One region of the Marinomonas sp. GJ51-14 genome, then DNA from elsewhere that is predicted to be linked to it. Evidence: predicted binding sites of a transcription regulator. Region 1 holds the regulator's gene; each other region holds the start of a gene.
The links. The regulator LexA, encoded in region 1, represses DNA repair genes until DNA is damaged. The targets are predictions, from matches to a motif close to TACTGTNTANNTANACAGTA.
Positions count from the first base shown of each region.

Region 2: recN (DNA repair protein RecN) is a predicted target of LexA. The motif match lies at 2,425-2,444, and genes of this name have one in related genera.
Region 3: AC0L3Y_RS01930 (YebG family protein) is a predicted target of LexA. The motif match lies at 2,365-2,384, and genes of this name have one in related genera.

Region 1 covers NZ_CM147879.1:2,915,312-2,922,728, reverse strand. Annotated here, with positions in the region: gene dinG (ATP-dependent DNA helicase DinG) at 1-1,021, opposite strand, end outside; gene lexA (transcriptional repressor LexA) at 1,091-1,714, shown strand; gene AC0L3Y_RS13890 (hypothetical protein) at 1,811-2,080, opposite strand; gene AC0L3Y_RS13885 (DUF6586 family protein) at 2,083-2,553, opposite strand; gene topA (type I DNA topoisomerase) at 2,540-5,176, opposite strand; gene AC0L3Y_RS13875 (DNA topoisomerase I) at 5,368-6,120, shown strand; gene AC0L3Y_RS13870 (hypothetical protein) at 6,148-6,645, opposite strand; gene AC0L3Y_RS13865 (universal stress protein) at 6,720-7,151, shown strand; gene nfuA (Fe-S biogenesis protein NfuA) at 7,243-7,417, opposite strand, start outside.
Region 2 covers NZ_CM147879.1:1,664,228-1,671,644, forward strand. Annotated here, with positions in the region: gene AC0L3Y_RS08050 (outer membrane protein assembly factor BamE) at 1-114, opposite strand, end outside; gene fur (ferric iron uptake transcriptional regulator) at 184-594, shown strand; gene recN (DNA repair protein RecN) at 728-2,398, opposite strand; gene grpE (nucleotide exchange factor GrpE) at 2,582-3,160, shown strand; gene dnaK (molecular chaperone DnaK) at 3,262-5,181, shown strand; gene dnaJ (molecular chaperone DnaJ) at 5,373-6,500, shown strand; gene AC0L3Y_RS08080 (uridine kinase family protein) at 6,543-7,154, opposite strand; gene AC0L3Y_RS08085 (uridine kinase) at 7,282-7,417, shown strand, end outside.
Region 3 covers NZ_CM147879.1:390,741-398,157, forward strand. Annotated here, with positions in the region: gene AC0L3Y_RS01915 (FKBP-type peptidyl-prolyl cis-trans isomerase) at 199-678, opposite strand; gene AC0L3Y_RS01920 (DUF1439 domain-containing protein) at 820-1,407, opposite strand; gene AC0L3Y_RS01925 (mechanosensitive ion channel family protein) at 1,413-2,279, opposite strand; gene AC0L3Y_RS01930 (YebG family protein) at 2,407-2,838, shown strand; gene AC0L3Y_RS01935 (aspartyl/asparaginyl beta-hydroxylase domain-containing protein) at 2,942-3,913, shown strand; gene AC0L3Y_RS01940 (ABC transporter ATP-binding protein) at 4,112-5,947, shown strand; gene AC0L3Y_RS01945 (hypothetical protein) at 6,233-6,823, shown strand; gene AC0L3Y_RS01950 (DUF6172 family protein) at 6,921-7,265, opposite strand; gene AC0L3Y_RS01955 (zinc-binding metallopeptidase family protein) at 7,385-7,417, opposite strand, start outside.

The DNA.
Region 1 (7,417 bases):
AACCCAACCCTTGTATATAAGGTGCTAAGCCTTGCTGCGCGTATTGGATGAAATTCACAATACTCTGTATTTGCTGAGGAATTTTTAACAGTAACTGCCCAGTCAAACTGACGTCGTCTGTTAGTTCTTGTTTTAAATTAACTAGATTTTTTTCGAGCTGACGAAGCCAAGCAATACTTTGTTGCAACCGTACTTCATGTCGAAAATGACCAATAGCCTTATCTGGGAGATGATGGCCCTCATCAAATACATAAATAGTTTCTTTGGGCGCAGATAAAATTGCCCCACCACCAAGTGAAAGATCAGCTAAAACCAAGTCATGGTTTGCAACAATTACATCGGCCACCTCAATCTCTGCTCTTGCTTTAAAGAAAGGACAAGCGGAATAGTTAGCGCAATTACGATTAGTACATTGTTGATGATCAGTCGTTAAACGGCGCCAATCTTGATCACGAATAATTCCAGCCCAATTATCTTTATCGCCATCCCAATCGCCTTTTTCTAATGCCGCATCCATTTCTTGGTACAAGACTGTATTAACATCATCTGATTGCAGATGCTGCTCAAAAAGCCCGGCAAACATATCGTCTATCGCCTGCTCTTCTGCCCCTAAAAAGCCCTCCAGATTATTCAAACACAAATAACGCCCTCTACCTTTAGCGAGAGTGTATTTGAAATTTAATTCTGTATGCTCAAGCAAATCAGGCAACTCTTTATGAAGAATCTGTTCTTGCAATGCAACAGTAGCTGTTGAGATAACCAATTTTAAGCCGCGAGCCTTAGCAATGGGTATTGTCGCTAAGCAATAAGAGAGGGTTTTACCTGTCCCTGTTCCTGCCTCAATGACAGCAACATGCTTTTCATCCAGCCTTTCACCTTCAGAACCTTGTTTAATATTTCCCAATGTACGAGCAATAGCGCCTATCATCTGGCGCTGTCCAGCTCTCGGTTTATGGGACTTCGCATCCAAAGAAGCTCGGTACGCAAGTTGAATTTGTTTTTTTAGTTCGTCTGAAAGCATTTATATTATTGAGATTAGTTAAGAAAGCTGTATATAATAACAGTTACTGTATAAACAACCAGACTCCTTATGATTAAATTAACCAAAAGACAATCTGACGTACTAGAAACCATTCGCGAATTTATTAGTGAAACCGGGTTTCCACCTACTAGAGCAGAAATCGCACGCCGCCTTGGATTCAAATCCCCCAACGCTGCCGAAGAACATTTAAAAGCCCTATGTAAAAAAGGGGCAATAGAAATGCTATCTGGCGCCTCACGAGGCATACGTGTAGTCGATCAAGCATCTAACGATGAGCAAGCAGAAGATCTAGGCTTGCCTATCATTGGAAAGGTAGCTGCAGGCTTTCCTATTTTAGCTCAGGAAAACATCGCCTCTCATGTCAACATACCGCCAAGTATGTTTTCCCCTCAAGCAGATTATTTTCTGTCTGTTTCAGGAACCAGCATGAAAAACATCGGTATTATGGAAGGCGACTTATTGGCCGTTCATAAAACCAGCACTGTCCATAATGGACAAATTGTTGTCGCTCGTATTGGTGACGAAGTCACTGTAAAACGTTTTGAGCAAAAAGGCAGCATTGTTCGACTCATTCCTGAGAACGAAGAGTTCAACGATATTATTGTCGATTTAGAAAGTGAAGATTTTGCAATTGAAGGCCTTTCTGTTGGTGTAATACGACAAGGCCTTTAACGCTAAAAATTGATCTTAAAATCATTAAAAAGGCGAAGCAGATGCTTCGCCTTTTTAATATTTCGACTTTTATTTATTCTGTAAAAAAACAAAGGACTAATGCAAAATTTTAGGTCTAAGCTCTTCTATTTCTTCTGGGTGTTCAAAATCTTCATCAAAGAGAGTTTCTTCTGAATACACAAAATCAATGCCAGCATGAAACATGCATTTTGCCAACTCAAAATAACGATCTTTCAAATAAGATTTAGTATCATCCGAAATATTCAATGTTGCTAATGGCAACGTTTCCTCACCACTCTCACTGACTGGACGTAAAACAATATCGCCGTTATCCAGCTCAACAATTTCTAGGTAGGACTCTTTCATACTCAATACTCTGATGACTCTTCTCTAAAACGCAACACTAACTCAACTAACTTGGCCAAATAGAAACTTACTGAAGCTCCAGCGTCACTCCCTCTGCCAATTAGATTATCACCCTTTTCAATCGCAACCATAGAAGCACGACACTCCAGCTGCACCAAATAAGCTTGATTCAATTGACTACACCAAGAGTTAGGCTGAGATAATAAGTTCGACAATTCACTTAATACTGGAACCACCATTTGCTTATTCTCAGCTTCAATTAAAAGCTTATCCACATCCAACGACCCAGACAAAGAATAAGAAAGGCAAACTTCTTTCAATAAACCATTAAGAGCACTTCTCAGTTGAAAAATAGCCGAGCTCTCTAATCCCACATTCAGCCATTTCTCTTCATCTTCTTGACTCTGTTGAATTAGACGTCTTGCGGTATCTATTTTTTGATTTGTCAGGCTCGCTAAACTAGCGCCACTCATTTTTTTTGCCTTCCTCAATCACCCACTTTGTACCTACATAGTAAGCCTTCCAACCTGTTGGTTTACCTTCTTCTTCCGTCATAACATATTGCTCTTTCGTTTTGCGGCTATAACGAATAACTGTAGGGCGACCCTCAGAATCGGCAACAGGTGCTTTAGCAAAAAAATGATACTTAGGATCAATTTGGTCCATGTAAGGCAGTAGTTCTTTCACCAATGGTGCTCTGGTTTCTCGTTTTCTAGGAAACTGACTGGCAGCCAAAAAGAGCCCTGTCGCACCATCACGCAAAACATAATGATCTTCTACTTTTTGACAAGCAAGATCAGGCATAGGCACAGGGTCCATTTTAGGCGGCGCAGCTTCACCACTCTTCAATAACTTACGAGTATTTTTACATTCCTCGTTTGTACATCCGAAATATTTACCAAATCGACCTGTTTTTAACTGCATCTCTGACGTACATTTGTCACATTCAATAACAGGGCCATCGTAACCTTTGATTTTGAACACCCCCTGTTCGACTTCATAACCTGAACAAGCAGGGTTATTACCACAAACATGAAGTTTACGATGTTCATCCATCAAATAACTATCCATGGCTGAACCACAAATAGTACAACGATGTTTATTGATTAGCGCCTTAGACTCACCTTCTTCATCATCGACAGCGACAGCTTCATCACCGCGAACAAGATTTATTGTCGCCTTACAACGCTCTTTCGGTGGCAAAGCATAACCAGAACAAGACATAAATACGCCAGTGCTGGCCGTACGGATCTGCATAGGACGAGAACACGTTGGACACTCAATATCTGTCGGCGTTGGCTCATTTAGCATCATACCACCTTCAGGCGACTCTGCTTTTGCTAGCACACCACTAAAGTCTTTATAAAACGCATTTAGCGTTTTAATCCAGTCTTTATGACCTTCAGCTATATCGTCTAATTGCTCTTCCATTTGGGCTGTAAAACTAAAATCCATTAAAGAGCTAAAACTATCAACTAGCCGCTCTGTGACAATATCGCCCATTTTTTCAGCATAAAAACGACGATTTTCAACACGAACATATCCACGATCTTGAATCGTTGAAATAATTGACGCGTATGTAGAAGGTCGCCCAATTCCTCGTTTTTCCAACTCTTTCACTAAACTCGCTTCACTAAAACGCGCTATTGGTTTAGTAAAATGTTGTTCAGGCAAGAGTTCTTTTAAATCAAGATATTCACCCTTACCCACATCAGGCAAAATATTGTCTTCGCCTTTTTTAACAACGGTCTGCATTGCTCGAGTGTAACCATCAAAACGCAAGATACGCCCTTTGGCTTTAAACTCATATTCACCACTTGTAACAGTAATCGTTGTTGAAGTGTATTCTGCAGGCGTCATCTGACAAGCCATAAATTGACTACGAATTAAATCGTATAAACGATGCGCATCTTTTTCCATGTTAAGTAAATCATCAACTCGAACCGTAACGTCAGATGGACGAATCGCCTCATGGGCCTCTTGCGCACCTTCCTTACTGCTATACCGAATAGGTTCATCTGGTAAGTAAGCATCACCGTATGTTGAAGAAATATAAGCTCGCAACGCTTCTACCGCATCCACACTCAAATTTGTTGAGTCTGTACGCATGTAAGTAATATAACCACCTTCATACAAACGCTGAGCAAGCATCATAGTTTTCTTAACGCCGTAACCTAAGCGTGTACTTGCTGCCTGCTGAAGTGTTGATGTAATAAAAGGTGCAGAGGGTTTACTACTGGTTGGCTTATCTTCACGACTACTAACTAAATATTTAGCGCCTTTAAGACGACCAACATGCTCATCAGATTGGGCCTGATTAATTGGCCGATATTCTTTATTCTGATATTTAGCGGTTTCGAATTTTATAATTTCTTTAGAAGGCGTTGCCAACATGGCATCCAATTCCCAAAACTCATCAGGAACAAATGCACGAATCTCTTTTTCACGCTCAACAATCAAACGAACTGCGACAGATTGGACTCGACCCGCAGACAAACCGCGAGCTACCTTAGCCCATAGTAAAGGAGACACCATAAAACCAACAACACGATCTAAAAAGCGACGCGCTTGTTGTGCGTTGACTCTATTTAAATCCAATTCGGAAGGTGTTTCGAATGCCGCAGTAATAGCTTTTTTCGTTATTTCGTTAAAAACAACACGCTTATAACGACTATCGTCACCACCAATCGCTTCACGAAGGTGCCATGCAATAGCCTCTCCCTCTCTATCCAAATCGGTTGCGAGATAGATTGTGTCAGCATTTTTTGCTAAACGCTTTAGTTCGTCGACGACTTTTTCTTTACCAGGTAAAATTTCATAATGAGCTTTCCAATTACTTTCTGGATCAACACCCATTCTAGAAATTAGCTGCTTACGAGACTTCTTACTTTTGTATTCAGCCTTCTCTTCCGGGCTCATCTTACGCGTCAATGCTGCTTGCTTAGCGCGCTCCTGAGGCGTAGAGGTGGAAGTTGCACCTGTCGGCAAGTCTCGAATGTGTCCCACACTCGATTTAACAATAAAGTCATTGCCTAGGTATTTATTGATGGTTTTCGCCTTAGCTGGCGATTCCACGATAACCAGTGATTTTCCCATTGAACTGTGTAAGCCTTATATAAAGTAGGTCTGCAAAAATCCACATTGCACGAAGTTTAGTCTGTATGGGCGCTGATATTAAGCAAACACCTTTTATATGACAAGCGATCCCTGTATTGTTTCACATATTAAATCTTGCTGAACTTAGTATTTCTTATTTAACATACTGAATTCATTGCTTAAGGACAATCATGGCTACGCTTCAAATACTAACAATCACATTTTTAATCATCATCGTGATTTTATCTGTTGTTATTGGGTCACGTGCACACCAAAAAGAAAAAGAAATAACAGCACGCCGTGTAAAACAATTACAACTTTCAAATCGAGCAGATCGTGTAGAACAACATATACGCGGTTTAAAAGATATCAATACAGATACAATAGCCACCGACGTCCTATATGACTTCTATCTAGACACACTTCGAGAACTTCTGCAATATTCTGATGATCCTGAAAAAGTTGAAATCCGTATAGCCAAAGCAGAAGAAGGTAGGGATCATGATCCTATACCATTTAATCCAGAGCCTGACACACTTAGCTTTCAAGAGAAAACCAATTATAAAGAACGTCTAACCAAGCTTGCGAAAATGCTATTATATTTACGTCGAAAAGGTCGAATCAGTAGCACTCACTATAAAGAATGTTACGAATATTTGCGCTGGCTAAACTTATGGATTCAATTAAACAGACAAATTGTTCAAGCAAATAAAAATTTCGAAAGTGGTGATTCACGGGTGGCACAAACACTTTATAGCGTCGTATTGTCACATCTAAAGTCGGACAGCATAGAACGCCCAGAAAAAAACACATTAAAAACGTTTATTACCGATAGAATGAAAGAAATATTGTCCCCTACTATTGCCGCCATGAAAGAAAGTGACAATCCAGAAAAGGTATTAAGTGACCTGATTAAAAATATCGAAATACCCGAAGAACACTAATCCAAAAAACCAACACCATCGATAGTGCTAGCCTTCTTTATGGCGCACACTATCGATTTTTATTAATTCAAAAATCAGCTTACTTAACTCTTCCAACATCGCCACATCGCCAGCTTCACTCCAATAAAGAGAAACACTATCCTGTGTAATTTTGACCCCAACCAATAATTCTCTGTACTTTTTTAGTGTTGTTTTGGACTCCTTGGTAAGGTCAAAAAATTCACTCGCCCACCAATCTCCAGCTAAATTATGGTATTTCCATACTTCATAAGGTAATAACAAGACCTTATCAGGCAATGAAGTAAGGGGTTTCAAGCGATAATAGGAATAAGCTGCCACTTTATGACTATTCATTGACTTATCCCACTTGTCAGGAAGGTCAATTGATGTAAGCTGAACAGTAAGACCAAGTTTACGAGCATGCATACGTAAAGCCATACGTTGACGCTCTTTTTTCGGAGGCAAGATCCACAAAGCCGATCCCATTAAAGACAATGTAATAAAAATAACGATTAGAGCAGTCATATTTAATGTTTCTCTCTAGTTTCTAATTTTGAGCTAAAATTAACGAATAAAGTTAAATTCGGAGGTATTCCACCATGTATAACAGAATTCTACTCGCTGTCGATCTAACTGATGAAAGTATAAAGGTGGCTAATAAGGCCGTAACGCTATGCAAATCATCCGGCGCTGAACTTACCATAGTTCACGTCATTGAATCACTTAATTATGCTTATGGCGGAGATGTTCCAATAGACATCACAGATATTCAGACTCAATTGCAAGAAACAGCAAAAGAGCGTATTGCCATTTTAGAAGCTCAACTTGACGTCCCACTTCAAGAAAGCTGCATAACACAAGGCGGAATAGAAAGTGAAATCCACCGAATTGCAGAAGAAAAGAAAGCAGATCTAATCGTTGTAGGAAGCCATTGTCGCCATGGTTTAGCCTTATTACTTGGCTCAACAGCAAATGGCGTACTTCATGGCGCTCCGTGTGATGTCCTTGCTGTAAAAGTAACAAAAGACTAATCGCTTAAGCACACAAGATTTAGATAAAAAAACGCCAGTGCGAACATTTCCGCACTGGCGTTTTTATTAAACGTCTAACCACATGTACCGCTTACATAAAAGCGTTATCTGTAACCGTGTGATCAGTTGAATCTTTTACAGCCGTCAAGCCCGGAACTTTCTCCAGAAGTGTTTTCTCAACACCCTCTTTTAAAGTTAAATCTACAGCACTACAACCCTGACAACCACCACCGAATTTCAACACCGCAACTTGACCATCTATCACT
Region 2 (7,417 bases), 1.3 Mb from region 1:
CTGTTCCTTTGTTATAAGGTTACCTTGTGTAACTGGAACCTTGTACGGAGGTGGAAATAAACTGCATGCGCTAAGTGAAAGTGCGGCGCATAGTATAAAAACTGATTTTTTCATTTGTATTATCCTTACTCTGGTATGCTTATGATAAAGTAATTATCAACAAGAACGAATAGAGAATGACTCATGACTAGCGAAAATCAAGAGCTAAAGAAAGCTGGGCTTAAGGTAACTTTACCTCGAGTGAAAATTTTACAGATCCTTGAAGGTGCAGGCGACCGTCATATGAGTGCGGACGATGTTTATCGTACGCTGCTTGATCAAGGGGAAGATGTAGGTTTGGCGACCGTTTATCGCGTATTAACTCAATTTGAAACCGCTGGTCTGGTTCAGCGTCATCACTTTGAGGCAGGCACAGCAGTTTTTGAACTGGCGAAAGGTGACCATCACGACCATATGATTTGTTTAGAAAGTGGTAACGTGATTGAGTTTGTTGATCCTATTATTGAAAAACGTCAGCATGAAATTGCTGAAGAGCATGGTTTTGAAATCGAAGACCATAGCTTGATCTTGTATGTACGTCCGAAGAAAAAATAAGCATCTACTTTGAGTGACGTTGTTCTCTAAAGAGTATTGTGTTTATAAGGCGACTTGTTTGATAGATGGGTTGTCTTATTAAAGAAGAGGTTGAGCTGACGCTTAACCTCTTTTTTTAGTGTTTTATTGTGGGTTATTGAAGCTGTACATTACCAAGCATTTCTCTAGCGTGAGCAAGAGTCTGTTCTGTAAGTTCTAGCCCTCCAAGTAAGCGTGCAATTTCTTGTGTACGATCTTGATCCTTGAGCAGATCTACTTGTGAAGAGGTTGCTTCGTCGGAAATGTTTTTACTAACACGTAAATGTTGATTGCCTTGTGCAGCAACCTGAGCTAGATGGGTTACACAGAATACTTGGCCGCGTTTCCCAACCGAGCGCAACATGCGTCCGACAACTTCAGCAATACCACCACTAATACCCACATCAACTTCATCGAATACCAATGTCGGGATAATTGATGTGTGCGCTGTAACCACTTGGATGCCCAAACTAATACGAGAAAGTTCACCACCTGATGCTACTTTACGCAGTGGTTGAGCAGGTTGGCCTGGGTTTGAAGCAATCATATACTCAATATCTTCAAAACCATTCGCCGTAACTTGATTCAATGGTTGGCACTGAATAAAGAAGCGTGCGTATGGCATGCCGAGGCCATGAATCTGCTCTTCTACTTTTTGTGCAAGAGCATCTTTGGCTATGATGCGTTTTTCTGTCAGAGTTGTAGCAAGTGCTGTAAGTTTTTCATAGGCTTGTTCTTCCTTCTCTTTCAACGATTCTAGGCTTTCATCGCTCCCTTGTAGAGTTGCTAACTCTGCTTCAACGTTTTCTCTTAGCGAAATTAAAGCTTCTGGAAGAACTCTGTGTTTACGAGCTGTTTCGTAAATATCTGATAAGCGTTGTTCTATATCTGTAAGGCGCTCTGGGTTTTGTTCTAAGGTATCTTGATAATGATGGAGGCTGTCTGCAGCCTCTTGGGCTTGAATCAGTGCTGCGTTCATCATTTCTAATGCGCTTTCTAATTCTTTTGTTGCTGGACGAATTTGGCTTGCATTATTTAATGCTTGATGAAGCAATGAGCAAACATTGCCTTCGTCGCTGTCGATTAAAATATTACTGGCTTGGTACGCTTTGAATTGGGAGTCGGCAATGTTAGACAAAAACGTCTGTTCTGTTTCCAGTGTCTCTATCTCACCTTCTTTTAAATCTAACCGTTGCAGCTCTTGTGCTTGATAAGACAAGAGTTGGATTTTAGCGTTTTGTTCAGAAGATCGATTCTGCTGGGCAGAGAGTTCTTCTTTTAATTGTCGCCAAGTTGCATGTTGTGCGCTGACTTTTTTGGTTAGGTCGGTAAGCTGTCCATAATCATCAACTTGCTGTCTTTGGGCATTTTTCTTAAGTAATGACTGATGTTCATGCTGCCCATGAATATCGACTAATTGACTGCCCACTTCTTTTAAATCATTTAATGTACAAGGGCGGCCGTTGATATAGGCCTTTGATCGACCTTCTTTACTTATCACACGGCGTAATATGCAATGCTGATCATGTTCTAAGTCTCTTTCTTCAAGCCATTTATGTACATGTGGATGCAATTGAATGTCAAAGCTTGCGCTGATGTCTGCTTTTTTCTCTCCATGTCTTACAACAGAGGCGTCGGTGCGATCACCTAAGCAAAGCGATAGGGCGTCCACCATGATGGATTTACCCGCACCGGTTTCACCTGAAATAACAGTCATGCCTTGTTTAAACTCAAGTTCTAACGCTTCAACAATGGCGAAATTGGAAATAGCGATGCTAGTCAGCATAGAGGGCCTCAAGAAAGAAAAAATACATATGGTTATTTATACAGTATTTGGTTGTTTTTTGACAAGTGTCGTTAACATATTTAATTCCCATGAAATTAATGCGGTTTTACTGTTGAAAGGTAAAAAGCTGACCCCATATAACCACCACAGAGAATGAATTGTTTCTGTTATTTGGAGTAAAAGATGAGTGAGCAGCAAAAAGATCCTAACCTAGAAACGGAGCCAGATTTGAAAAGCGAAACGCAAAACGAAGCAGTAGAAGAGCTTTTAGAGCCTGAAGCAGAGCTACTAGAAGAAGTTACTGAAAATGATGAGCTTGCGAAAGCATTAGAAGAGGTTGCTCAATATAAAGAAGCAGCACTTCGTGCCCACGCTGACGCACAAAATGTTCGTCGTCGTGCTGAGCAAGATGTTGAAAAAGCGCACAAATTTGGTATTGAAAAATTCGCCAAGTCTATTGTTGGTGTTGCAGATAACCTAGAGCGAGCTTTAGCATCCACGCCAGCAACAGGCGAAGCTGATCTTGTTCGTGAAGGTGTCGAGCTAACACTAAAAGATTTACTTGAAACCCTAGCGCGTTTCGAAGTGAAAGTGGTTGACCCACACGGTGAACCTTTCAACCCTGAGTTGCACCAAGCGATGACTATGGTACCAAATCCAGAATTAGAACCGAACACGGTAATGGATGTAGTACAGAAGGGTTACACGCTTCAAGGTCGCTTATTGCGCCCTGCAATGGTCGTGGTTTCAAGCGCAGCTTAAGTAACTGTCATTTTTTTGACAGTAGACGCTTGAAATACTCAGAAGCGTACCCAAATACAGAACTATCAACGTAACAAACGAATATATTGGAGATACAAACCATGGGTAGAATCATTGGTATTGATTTAGGTACAACGAACTCTTGTGTTGCTGTTTTAGATGGCGAGAAAGCTCGTGTTATTGAAAACGCAGAAGGTGATCGCACCACACCATCTATTGTTGCTTACACAGAAGATGGCGAAATTTTAATTGGTCAGTCTGCAAAACGTCAGGCTGTTACTAACCCAACGAACACAATCTTCGCTGTTAAGCGTTTGATTGGTCGTCGCTTTAAAGATGATGTTGTTCAAAAAGACATCTCTATGGTGCCTTACAAAATTATTGCTGCAGAAAACGGTGATGCTTGGGTTGAAGTAAAAGGCGAGAAAAAAGCGCCACCACAAGTATCTGCTGAAATTCTGAAGAAAATGAAGAAAACAGCGGAAGATTTCTTAGGTGAACCAGTGACAGAAGCGGTTATCACGGTTCCTGCTTACTTCAATGACTCTCAGCGTCAAGCAACAAAAGATGCGGGTAAAATTGCCGGTCTTGAAGTTAAGCGTATCATCAACGAGCCAACAGCGGCTGCCTTGGCTTACGGCCTAGACAAAAATGCTGGTGACTCTACTATCGCGGTTTATGACCTTGGTGGTGGTACGTTCGATATTTCTATCATCGAAATCGCTGATGTTGATGGTGAGAAGCAATTCGAAGTATTGTCTACAAACGGTGATACTTTCCTAGGTGGTGAAGATTTCGACATGCGTGTAATCGAATACCTAGCAGCTGAATTCAAAAAACAGTCTGGTATTGATTTGCACAGTGATCCACTAGCACTACAGCGTTTGAAAGAAGCGGGTGAAAAAGCGAAAGTAGAATTGTCATCTTCTACTCAAACTGAAGTTAACTTGCCTTACATCACAGCGGATGCAACTGGCCCTAAACACTTGAATGTTAAATTGACTCGTTCTAAGTTGGAGTCTTTGGTTGAAGAGCTTGTTATTAAGTCTCTTGAGCCTTGCCGTCAAGCATTAAAAGATGCAGATTTGTCTGCTTCTGATATCGACGAAGTTATCTTGGTTGGTGGTCAAACACGTATGCCATTGGTTCAAGCGAAAGTAACTGAATTCTTCGGTAAAGAGCCACGTAAAGACGTTAACCCTGATGAAGCGGTAGCAATTGGTGCTTCTATTCAAGGTGCGGTATTGGCTGGTGATGTAAAAGATGTTCTTCTTCTAGACGTTACGCCTTTGTCTCTTGGTATCGAGACTATGGGTGGCGTGATGACAGCGTTGATCGAGAAAAATACAACGATCCCAACGAAGAAATCACAAACTTTCTCTACAGCAGAAGATAACCAAAATGCAGTAACTATCCACGCATTGCAAGGAGAACGTAAACAAGCGTCTCAGAATAAATCTCTAGGTCGTTTCGACTTGGCTGATATTCCACCTGCTCCACGTGGTGTGCCACAAATCGAAGTAAGTTTCGATATCGATGCGAACGGTATCTTGAGTGTATCAGCGAAAGATAAAGCGACAGGTAAAGAACAGTCTATCGTTATTAAAGCGTCTTCTGGTCTAAGTGACGAAGAAGTTGAAAAAATGGTTCAAGATGCTGAAGCAAATGCTGAAGAAGATCGTAAGTTTGAAGAGCTTGTACAAGTTCGCAACACAGCTGACGGTATGATTCACGCGACGCGTAAAACTTTGACTGATGCTGGCGATAAAGCAACAGAAGAAGAGAAAACAGCGATTGAAACAGCTATCACAGAACTTGAAGAAGCATTAACGTCTAATGACAAAGAGCAAATCGAAGAGAAAACTAATGCGTTGACTCAAGCATCTGGCTCTTTGGCTCAGAAAATGTATGCCGAAGCTGAAGCTGCTGGTGCAGAACAACCTGCTGAAGGTGAGCAAGCTTCATCTCAGGATGATGCTGTAGATGCAGAATTCGAAGAAGTAAAAGACGATAAAAAATAAGCGTTAAACCTTATTTCATAGCCCCTTTATTGGGGCTGTTTACAGGAAGCACGGTTTAGCACCGTGCTTTGCTGTATACAAAGCTTATAAGTAAGCACGTTCCATTAGATTTTATAAATTTAGATATTATAAACTCAGACTTTTCAATTCAGGCTTTTTAATTCAGGCTTTTTAATTCAGGAATTCCTGCAATGAGTAAAAGAGACTATTACGATGTTCTTGGTGTTGCCAAAGGCGCTGATAAAAAAGACATCAAGAAGGCTTATCGCTCTTTAGCGAATAAGTATCATCCAGATAAAAACCCAGACAATCCAGAAGCGCTTGAGAAGTTCAAAGAGCTTGCTGAAGCCTATGAAATCTTGTCTTCCGATGACAAACGTGAAGCCTATGACCGGTTTGGTCATGAAGGTGTTAACGGTCAGGGTGGTGGTTACGGCGGCGGTGCTGGTGCTGGTGGTTTTAGTGATATTTTTGGTGATGTATTTGGTGACATTTTTGGTGGCGGTGGCGGTGGTCAAAGCCGAACACGTCGTGGATCCGATTTACGTTACACATTAGAGCTTGACCTTGAACAAGCGGTTTGGGGGTGCGAGGAAAAAATTCGTATACCAACTCTGACTAACTGTAAGAAATGTGACGGTTCTGGTGCAAAGAAAGGCTCAACACCGAAAACCTGTGGAACATGTGGTGGCGCAGGCCAAGTTCGTATGTCACAAGGTTTTTTCTCGGTTCAGCAAGCGTGTCCAGAGTGTCATGGTCAAGGTCAGGTTATTTCTGATCCATGTCCAGACTGCCATGGTCAAGGCCGTACTCAAGAGTACAAAACACTTAATGTTAAAATTCCTGCAGGTGTTGATACTGGTGATCGTATTCGTTTGTCGGGTGAAGGTGAAGCTGGAGCTCAAGGTGGCCCAGCGGGTGACTTGTTCGTTCAAGTGTCTGTAAAACCTCATAACATTTTTGAACGTGATGGTGCGAATTTATACTGTGAAGTGCCAATTAGTTTCACTACTGCAGCGTTAGGTGGTGAAATCGATGTGCCGACATTAGATGGTCGAGTGCGTTTGAAAGTAACGGCTGAATGCCAGACGGGCAAATTGTTCCGTCTTCGCGGTAAGGGTGTTAAACCTGTTCGTGGTGGTCCAGTAGGTGATTTGATTTGTAAGGTGGTTATTGAAACACCTGTGAATCTTACTGCTCGTCAAAAAGAGCTGTTCACTGAATTGTCTGAAAGTATGGGGGAGGGTACGAATCACTCGCCTAAACAGAAAAGCTGGTTTGATGGCGTAAAACGCTTCTTCGATGATATTAAGAAGTAAGCGATTTACGAGGTAAAACTAGAGTAAAACTAAAAAGGGCGCCTATTTGGCGCCTTTTTCTTTTAGTAGGTAATCGATGTGGTTACGTAGTAAGTTCGCTGCATTAGTGAAGCTTTTATTATTTGGAATAATAAAGTCAGCTTTGCTACGAATATCGATTGTTTTCAGTGATGCTTGACGAACATGGCGCATGTAGCGACTGGTTACTTCATTTACGTCCCGTCCACGTTCTGCAATATCACGCTTTAAGCGTCGTACAATAGCTATATCCATGTCGGTATCGACAAATAGTAGGTAATCAACGGCATCACGAATTCCTGGGTCCTGGAACATCATGTGGCCTTCTACCAGAACAACGTGTGTAGGGTCTAGGTTACGGTAACCAACACGCTTATGTTGAGAATGATCATAAACTGGGATTTCATTAGGCTCTTGTCTATTTTTACAGTTATGAATAGCAAGTGTTAGGCTTTCAAGGTCTAGCGAGCTTAGGTCATCAAAGTTGTAAACATCTGGGTCAATACTGCCACATCCATTGTAGAAACTGTCTTGGCAAAGAATGCTTATCTTATCGTCTTGGCCTTCTGCCAAAAGAGAACAGAGTCGGCTTTTTCCGCTCCCGGATACGCCTGTGATGCCAATAACAAGTGCCATAAATTACCTCAGAAAATAAAGTTTCAGTGCTCCTTGAGTTGAAGGAGTTTATAGTGTTGTATTATATATCAGGTTCGATGCTTTTTGCCTGCTAAACTGGATGACTATACTTAATAGGGAATGATTAATGACGAGAAAAAGTATACTTGCTTTGTTTGTGTTTATGATGAGCACTCTTTTTGTTGGTCTGGTGTCCGCAAATACAGTAAATAGTCCAAAGCCTCGTCTTTCTGCTAGTGCCAAGCTTTTTGGTTTACCACTTA
Region 3 (7,417 bases), 1.2 Mb from region 1:
AGGGGATCTGTCAAGTCAGTTGATAACGATTCTTATTAATTAGTAAATATTTACATCTCAAGGTGATTCAAATCAAAAACACTGAGTTCTTGCCTCACTAGCCTAAATACACAAAAGCCCCTGTTACGTCGAACGCAACAGAGGCTTTAAAGATAATACTGAGTGAGGCTTTTGCTCGACGCACCGAGCAAAGGTCTCTTAGTGGTGATGACCACCTACACCATGGGCATGACCATGAGCGATTTCGTCATTGGTTGCTTCACGGGCATCAACAATTTCAATGTTGAATGTCAGATCTTTTCCTGACAATGGGTGATTCAAATCCACTGTCGCGTGCTTCAAGCCTGCTTTGATAATCGTCACTTGGCGCATACCTTTATCCGTTTGAACCATAGCGACCATGCCGGCTTTCCAACGTTTTGCGCCTTGCAAATGTTTGATCGGCATTTGTTGTGTACGGTCTTCATGGCGTTCGCCATAAGCATCTACACTAGGCACAGTCACTTCAAATTCAGCACCAACCTCTTTACCTTCCATAGCTTTCTCAAGGCCGGGGATAACATTGCCGTGACCATGAAGATAAGCCGCTGGCTCTTTACCCGCAGAGGTTTCTAGTAATTCTTCGCCGTGGCGTAAAGTGTAATGAAATTGAACGACTTGATTGTCTGCAATCGACATGGCAGTTTCCTTTTTTTAAAATTCATTGATTAAGCAATACTGCTTATTTTATCGCGGCATTATAAAGGCAGTATGGAAAGTTACCTAGAAAAAATGCCGGAAGCAGTGCGATAGAAAAAGCGCTAGAAAATCAGAACCATGCTAAAAAATAGAAAATTCCAACGCGCCTTCCGTGATGACGATGCTTTTTACGAAAGAAGCTGTACTTTTTTCAAATGGTGAGTGATCAAGTACATACACAGGATTTTCATCAAAATACTGAACCAATGCTTTTTCAAAATCATCGTGCAGTGAACCCAGTGTCGAACGAAGAATTTGCTCATTAAAATTTGACCCTTCAATATCTATCGACGTTATTTTTGGAGCGACCAAATAGACGCGATTTTCTTCAAGGCGAACGCCAGATTCAAAGGACGGCTTTAACTGTGTTGTGATCGAAAACGATTGTCCAAATGCTGTTAGTTGACCTGTCATATCAGAGACAAGATCTACCAGCACTAAACCGCCATCACGCTCGGTTAATTGAATATCAGCAGACCTAACTAATAAATCTAAATTTAATGTATTACCTTCTAAAGTTAGATCAATTTGATTGTTCTGTAGTCCTTCAAGCCGTTTTTCAACTTCTTGATTCAACTCTTCTTCACTAATATGGAAGCTATTACAACCCGTTAAAAGTAAAGAACCGAATAATAAAACACTGAGAGCAAGTTTCTGCGATATTTTCATTTTTATCATTTACTCTGTTGTTTATTTAACTCACAACGTTCATACCAAATCCGCATAAAGTCTTCGGTGACCTTTTGTTCAATCACTACAGCCTCATCTGTCGGGCAAAACAATGAGACTGTAAATACGTTATAGCCATCTTGGGTTGTGGTGATCCGAACACGCGGTTCTGGCCCAGAAATATTAATGTCCAAGCGCTTCTCAATAAGACTGTTATAACGAATCGCCACCTCATGAAAATGCTCGCTATATTCACGTATATTGGCCAAAATTTGTTCTTTAATATCAAACAGATTCACCGTATCGGTATTGCGTAAAATAGAAAAGGTATGAGTCACATAACGACGCATGTAGTTTAGGTTTTGTACTGTATGAACCAAGAGCACACTATTTGGAACAACCGTGGTTCGCCCTGTATAGGCGTAACTTCCTCCTTTTAGGTCTACTTCAAATAAAGTCGTAGAAAGCCAGTCACTGTCTGTTACCTCGCCTTCATAGTTAGCAATACGAATCCAATCGCCAACTTGATAAGGTCGCGTGCTAGCGCGATAAAAGGCACCAACAATACAGGCAATAAATTCTTTTGTTGCGATAACCAAAGCCACCATAAAAGCAGCAATAGAAATGGCGATATTTTGTAACTCAGATGACCAAATTAAAATGAAGCCAACCACCAAAAAAAGGTTAAAAATATTATCGACTGTATTGATACGTTGACGTTTTTTATCGTGCTCAATATTTTGATTTAAACGAATTAAACGTTTCGTATAACGACGCACAATATAAAACAGCAAAGCCCAAGCAATGGTTAATGCCACTTCAACATGATCTGTAATGATAGATAAATCTAATTGGGAAAAATCAAATTGCATAAAACCTGTTCCTTTCTCTGGATCGCCACTTTAACAAGCATTACAGCGTTCAACAAATAAAAGCACTAGACAAAACAAAAAATAATACTGTATATTCATACAGTATTATTTTCTCACGAGGTGGGTTATGCCTGTAGTTATTCAATATGTTGTAGAACGCGATGGAATCGAAAAAATGACTTTTATTTCAAAAGCAGATGCTGATGCGTACGATAAGTTATTAGACACAGCAGAAATGCTTTATTCAATTTTGGATCAAAGCAACCTAGCTGGTGATCAGAATCAAAAAGAAGCCTTATCTATGTATCTCGCAGAGAACAAAGACGCGCTTTTAGATGCTTTAGGATCAAAGAAGAAAAACACATCGAAATCAAAAAAGATCAATAACAAAGAAACAGACTCTGTTAAACAACTTGATTTAGCAGACGCGGCACCAAAAAAACCGTTAGAAGATTTAATCATAGAGCCGGACGAAGAAACCTTATACGAAGAAGAGGAAAATATAGTCCTGTTCGATCAAGATGAAAGCGATGACATAATCGAAAGCGATGCTGCATAACGCAGTATCGCTTTTCTCTTAAAACATTAACTCAATACTGTTCACATTCCATTCATTTTAGTAAATACTAAGTAAAAACTTAGTAAGGATACGGATTCTTAAAATGAATATTGCAGTTATGTTGCTAGTTATCGCTGTCTTCAGCGCTTGCTCTATGTTTTATATTTACACTTATCGAGGTAATACTCGCTACGTATCGTGGACAGAATACCTTAGAAAGGGCTGGCCTATTTTTGCGCCACTTAACTGTCTTTTATATTTATTTTCAAATAAGAAAGTTCGCCGCCCTATTATTGATACCCTTCAATACAAAGACTTAGATGAGCTAAGAGCAAACTGGGAAGTCATTCGTGATGAAGCCCTGGCGCTTCAACAGGAAGGCGAATTAGAAAGCATTAACGCCCTCGGCTCTGATGCCTATTATGACGTTGGTTTCAGAACCTTCCATAAATATGGCTGGAGAAAGTTTTATCTAAAATGGTATGGCTATACTCATACATCAGCACAAAATCGTTGCCCAAGAACCGTTGAAATTCTTAGTAAAGTTAAAAACATCAATGGTGCAATGTTTGCCTTTATGCCAGCTAACTCAGAACTCACTCGCCACCTTGATCCTGTTGCGTGCTCTCTGCGTTACCATTTGGGCCTAGAGACACCAAACAGTGATGATTGTTTTATCAACATTGATGGCGAGCAATACTCATGGCGCGATGGTAAAGATCTTTTGTTTGATGAAACCTACATACACTTTGTAAAAAACAACACAGAGCAAAGTCGACTCATCTTAATGTGTGACTTTAATCGCCCTGTTAATATCTTCGGTAAAATCATTAACTTCTGTTACAAAATTCTAATGAGAGCTTCAGTTGTACCTAATACCAATGAAGACAAAGGCGGCTTGGCGAATAGAATATTTAAATCTGTAGCGCCTCTTTTACAAAAAAGTAAGGAACTCAAAAAAACCAACAGAAAAGCTTACAAACGTCTGAAATACTTCGTTAATGGCACTATTATTTTGCTCTTAGTTGGATTAATTATTGGGGTCATCCAGTTTATTTCGTGGCTAGTTTTATAAAGAAAAGCTAAAAATTGAAGAGAAGCAAAAGTTCAAAGCTGCTTTGCCTATGCTTCTCTTCACTCCCTTCCTAATATCAAAATCCTTCATGCCTATTAAGCCACTAACATATTGTTAAACATGGTTTACATAGCTAAAAATATGAGCATTGCCTTATAATATTTACTACCTCATAACCAAACTATCAGAAGGTCATCCATGAAGCCTGCTGCCTCGCCTAAAAACTCTGTCGACAAAAATATGTTAGGTGTTTTCCGTTACAGCCGTCGTGCAATTGAATTGGTTTGGCAAACGTCTCCTGCATTAACCATAGGATTAGCGATTGCGACGTTGATTGCTGGTGTCTTACCTGCAGCCATGGCGTATGTGGGACAACTGATTGTTGATGCGGTGCTTGCCGCCATGGAAACCTATAAGCAAGACCAGACTCTGCATTATCAAACCGCTTTAAACTATGTGGTACTGGAAGGAATTTTAGTGCTGATTATTGCTGCAGCACAACGGGCACTCACGGCTCAGCAAGCGATTCTACAAGGGTTATTAGGTCAGAAAGTAAACATGCTGATCTTAGAAAAAGCACAAAATCTGACTTTATCGCATTTTGAAGATTCTGAGTTTTACGACAAGTTAGTTCGCGCACGCCGAGAAGCTTCCAGTCGTCCACTGGCCTTGGTCAATAAAACATTCGCCTTACTGCAAAATGCGATTTCTTTATCAAGCTTTGCTATTCTGCTCTGGCATTTTTCCCCTTGGGCTTTGGTACTGCTTGTTTGCGGTGCCTTACCTTCGTTTATTGCTGAAGCTAAGTTTTCTGGCGATGCTTTTCTGATGTTTCGTTGGCGCTCTCCTGAAGTCCGTCAACAGAATTATTTAGAAACCCTATTAGCACGGGAAGACAACATAAAAGAAGTCCGCCTTTATCAATTAGGTGAGCGTTTTCTAAAACGTTATTCAGACATCTTTCATAAACTTTTTAAAGAAAGTAAACGACTGATTCTTCGTCGGGAAAGTTGGGGCTTTATCTTAGGCGTTATTAGTACTTTGGTATTTTATGGTGCTTATGGCTGGATCGTCAGTGACACCATTATTGGTGCTATTACATTAGGTCAAATGACCATGTATTTATTACTTTTCAAACAAGGTCAAAGCGCTGTATCTGCCTCTCTTACAGCCATCAGTGGTATGTACGAAGATAACTTGTATCTGTCCAATCTCTATGAATATTTAGAACAAGAAACGCCCTCTTCGACAACAGGTTTAACTGTTGGGCCAAAACCCAATGATGGCATTCGTTTCGAACAAGTATCTTTCCAATATCCAGGTAGTAACATACCAGCCTTATCAAATATTAACTTACACATAAGGCCAGGGAATAGCCTTGCGATTGTTGGTGAGAATGGATCAGGGAAAACGACTCTAATAAAACTACTGACTCGTCTTTATAATCCAACCCAAGGTCGTATATTACTAGACGGTTTGGATTTATTAAAATGGGATGAAACGGCACTGTTAAAACGTGTTGGGGTAATTTTTCAAGATTTCGTACGTTATCAGTTTATCCTTGGTGAAAATATCGGTGCTGGAGATAACGATAGATTCGATGATGAGTCTGGTTGGAAAAAAGCCGCCGAACTTGGCAAGGCCACAGATTTTATCGATCAATTAGAAAGTGGATATAGCACACAGTTAGGACGCTGGTTCAAAGGCGGGCAAGAACTCTCTGGCGGGCAATGGCAAAAGATCGCTTTAGCGCGGGCTTTTATGCGACAAGAAGCTGATATTCTAGTGCTCGATGAACCAACAGCAGCAATGGATGCTCAAGCAGAAGCCAATATATTCGAACATTTTCAAGAACACACCAAAGATAAAATGGCGATTCTAATTTCCCATCGATTCTCTACTGTTCGTCTCGCCCATGAAATCATTGTCATGGAGCATGGAGAAATCAAAGAGCGTGGTACTCATGAAGCATTATTGGCTCAACAGGGGCAATATGCACACTTGTTTACCCTACAAGCTCAAGGTTATCGTTAAACGCCCTAATTCTTTCAATCAATATTGCTTTCTAGTAAAGATTTAATTTTTAAAACTTGAAAGCTTTATTAAGTCCGATATTCTCTCCTAATTTATATTGATATAAGTAAGCCTCACCTTAATTAAGTCAGTCGTCTATTATATGGCTAATTCAATATTAATTATAAATCATTGATTCATCGAAACTGATTCTTATAAAAGCTTTTCATTTATCTAAAATTTACATAAAATTACACTTCGTTATATTTAATTACATTTAAGCATTCATAATGAATAGGGAATTATATGCAATTAGTTAAATTAGGATTAGTAATATCTTTGGTCGCTAGTTCAACACTAGCAAATGCAAGTGAATACAGTTTTGGTATACAAGGTGGTGCTGGTTTCGGTGGAGCAACTCTGATTGAAACAGAAACAACTATAACGACAATGCCTGCTGGGGATCACCTTGCATTAGGTGCATTTGTAAACACTCCGACATTATTTGGAGATGTATATGGCAAAATAGCCATCAGTAGCGCAAACCAGTCAAAAGTTTACACTAATGCAGAAGAATCATTTTCTAGAATTCCTCTTAGTTTTTTATTAATGAAAAAAACGGGATCATACACTTATGGAGCCGGCTTAACCTATCATTTAAGCCCGTCATATGAACTCATAGTAACTGGAAGTGGTTATGAAAGAGTAGATTATAGCAATGCTCTAGGCTTTATTATTGAAGCAAACAGAACCTTCTCATCAGGTATTGAAGTTGGTTTCAGCTATACTAATATTGAATATAGTGGAGGAACAGAATCAGGAACTACATCATTTGAGATTAATGATACTGTTGATGGTTCTAACTTTGCTCTGACTGTCGGCTACACTTTTAATTAGCCATTACTTTATTAAAAACAATACACTTAAAGCCCTTTTTTAAAGGGCTTTTTATGTGTTCCTGCAGACTACACTGTTTTAAAAAATCTGTTTGTTTTTACTCACCTTCACTTTCAACATAATCATTTTCACTGTCATCACCTTCTGACTCTGAAAATGGGCGTTTAGTACGTTGAGCTGGCGTAGCTAAAATCTCTAAGTAGAATGCTGACCATTCTTGGCTTTCGGCAAAGCTGATTTTTTCATTTATCTGAGCAACATGAATCACTTCAGCCGTTTCTTCATTTTGGCCAAACTTGCAATCAAAGCCCCAAAAATCGGCGTATTCAGGCAAGGCTTTGTTGCGCTCTCGCTTAAGGTATTTTTTCACTTCGCTTTTTGTCGCCTCAATTAAACGAGGGTAAGCGATTTTTGGGTGAGATAATTCAAATGTCTTTTTCATTAGGGTCCTAAAAAATTAAATGTTAGAAGGCAGGCTTACCTGCTCCTATTAACGGGCATAATAACGGATCATCCGCTTTACAGCTATGAATAAGTGCCGTCACCGAACTGCCATTCAAATTAATTCGAACGAGCACGTAATAATCGATGAAT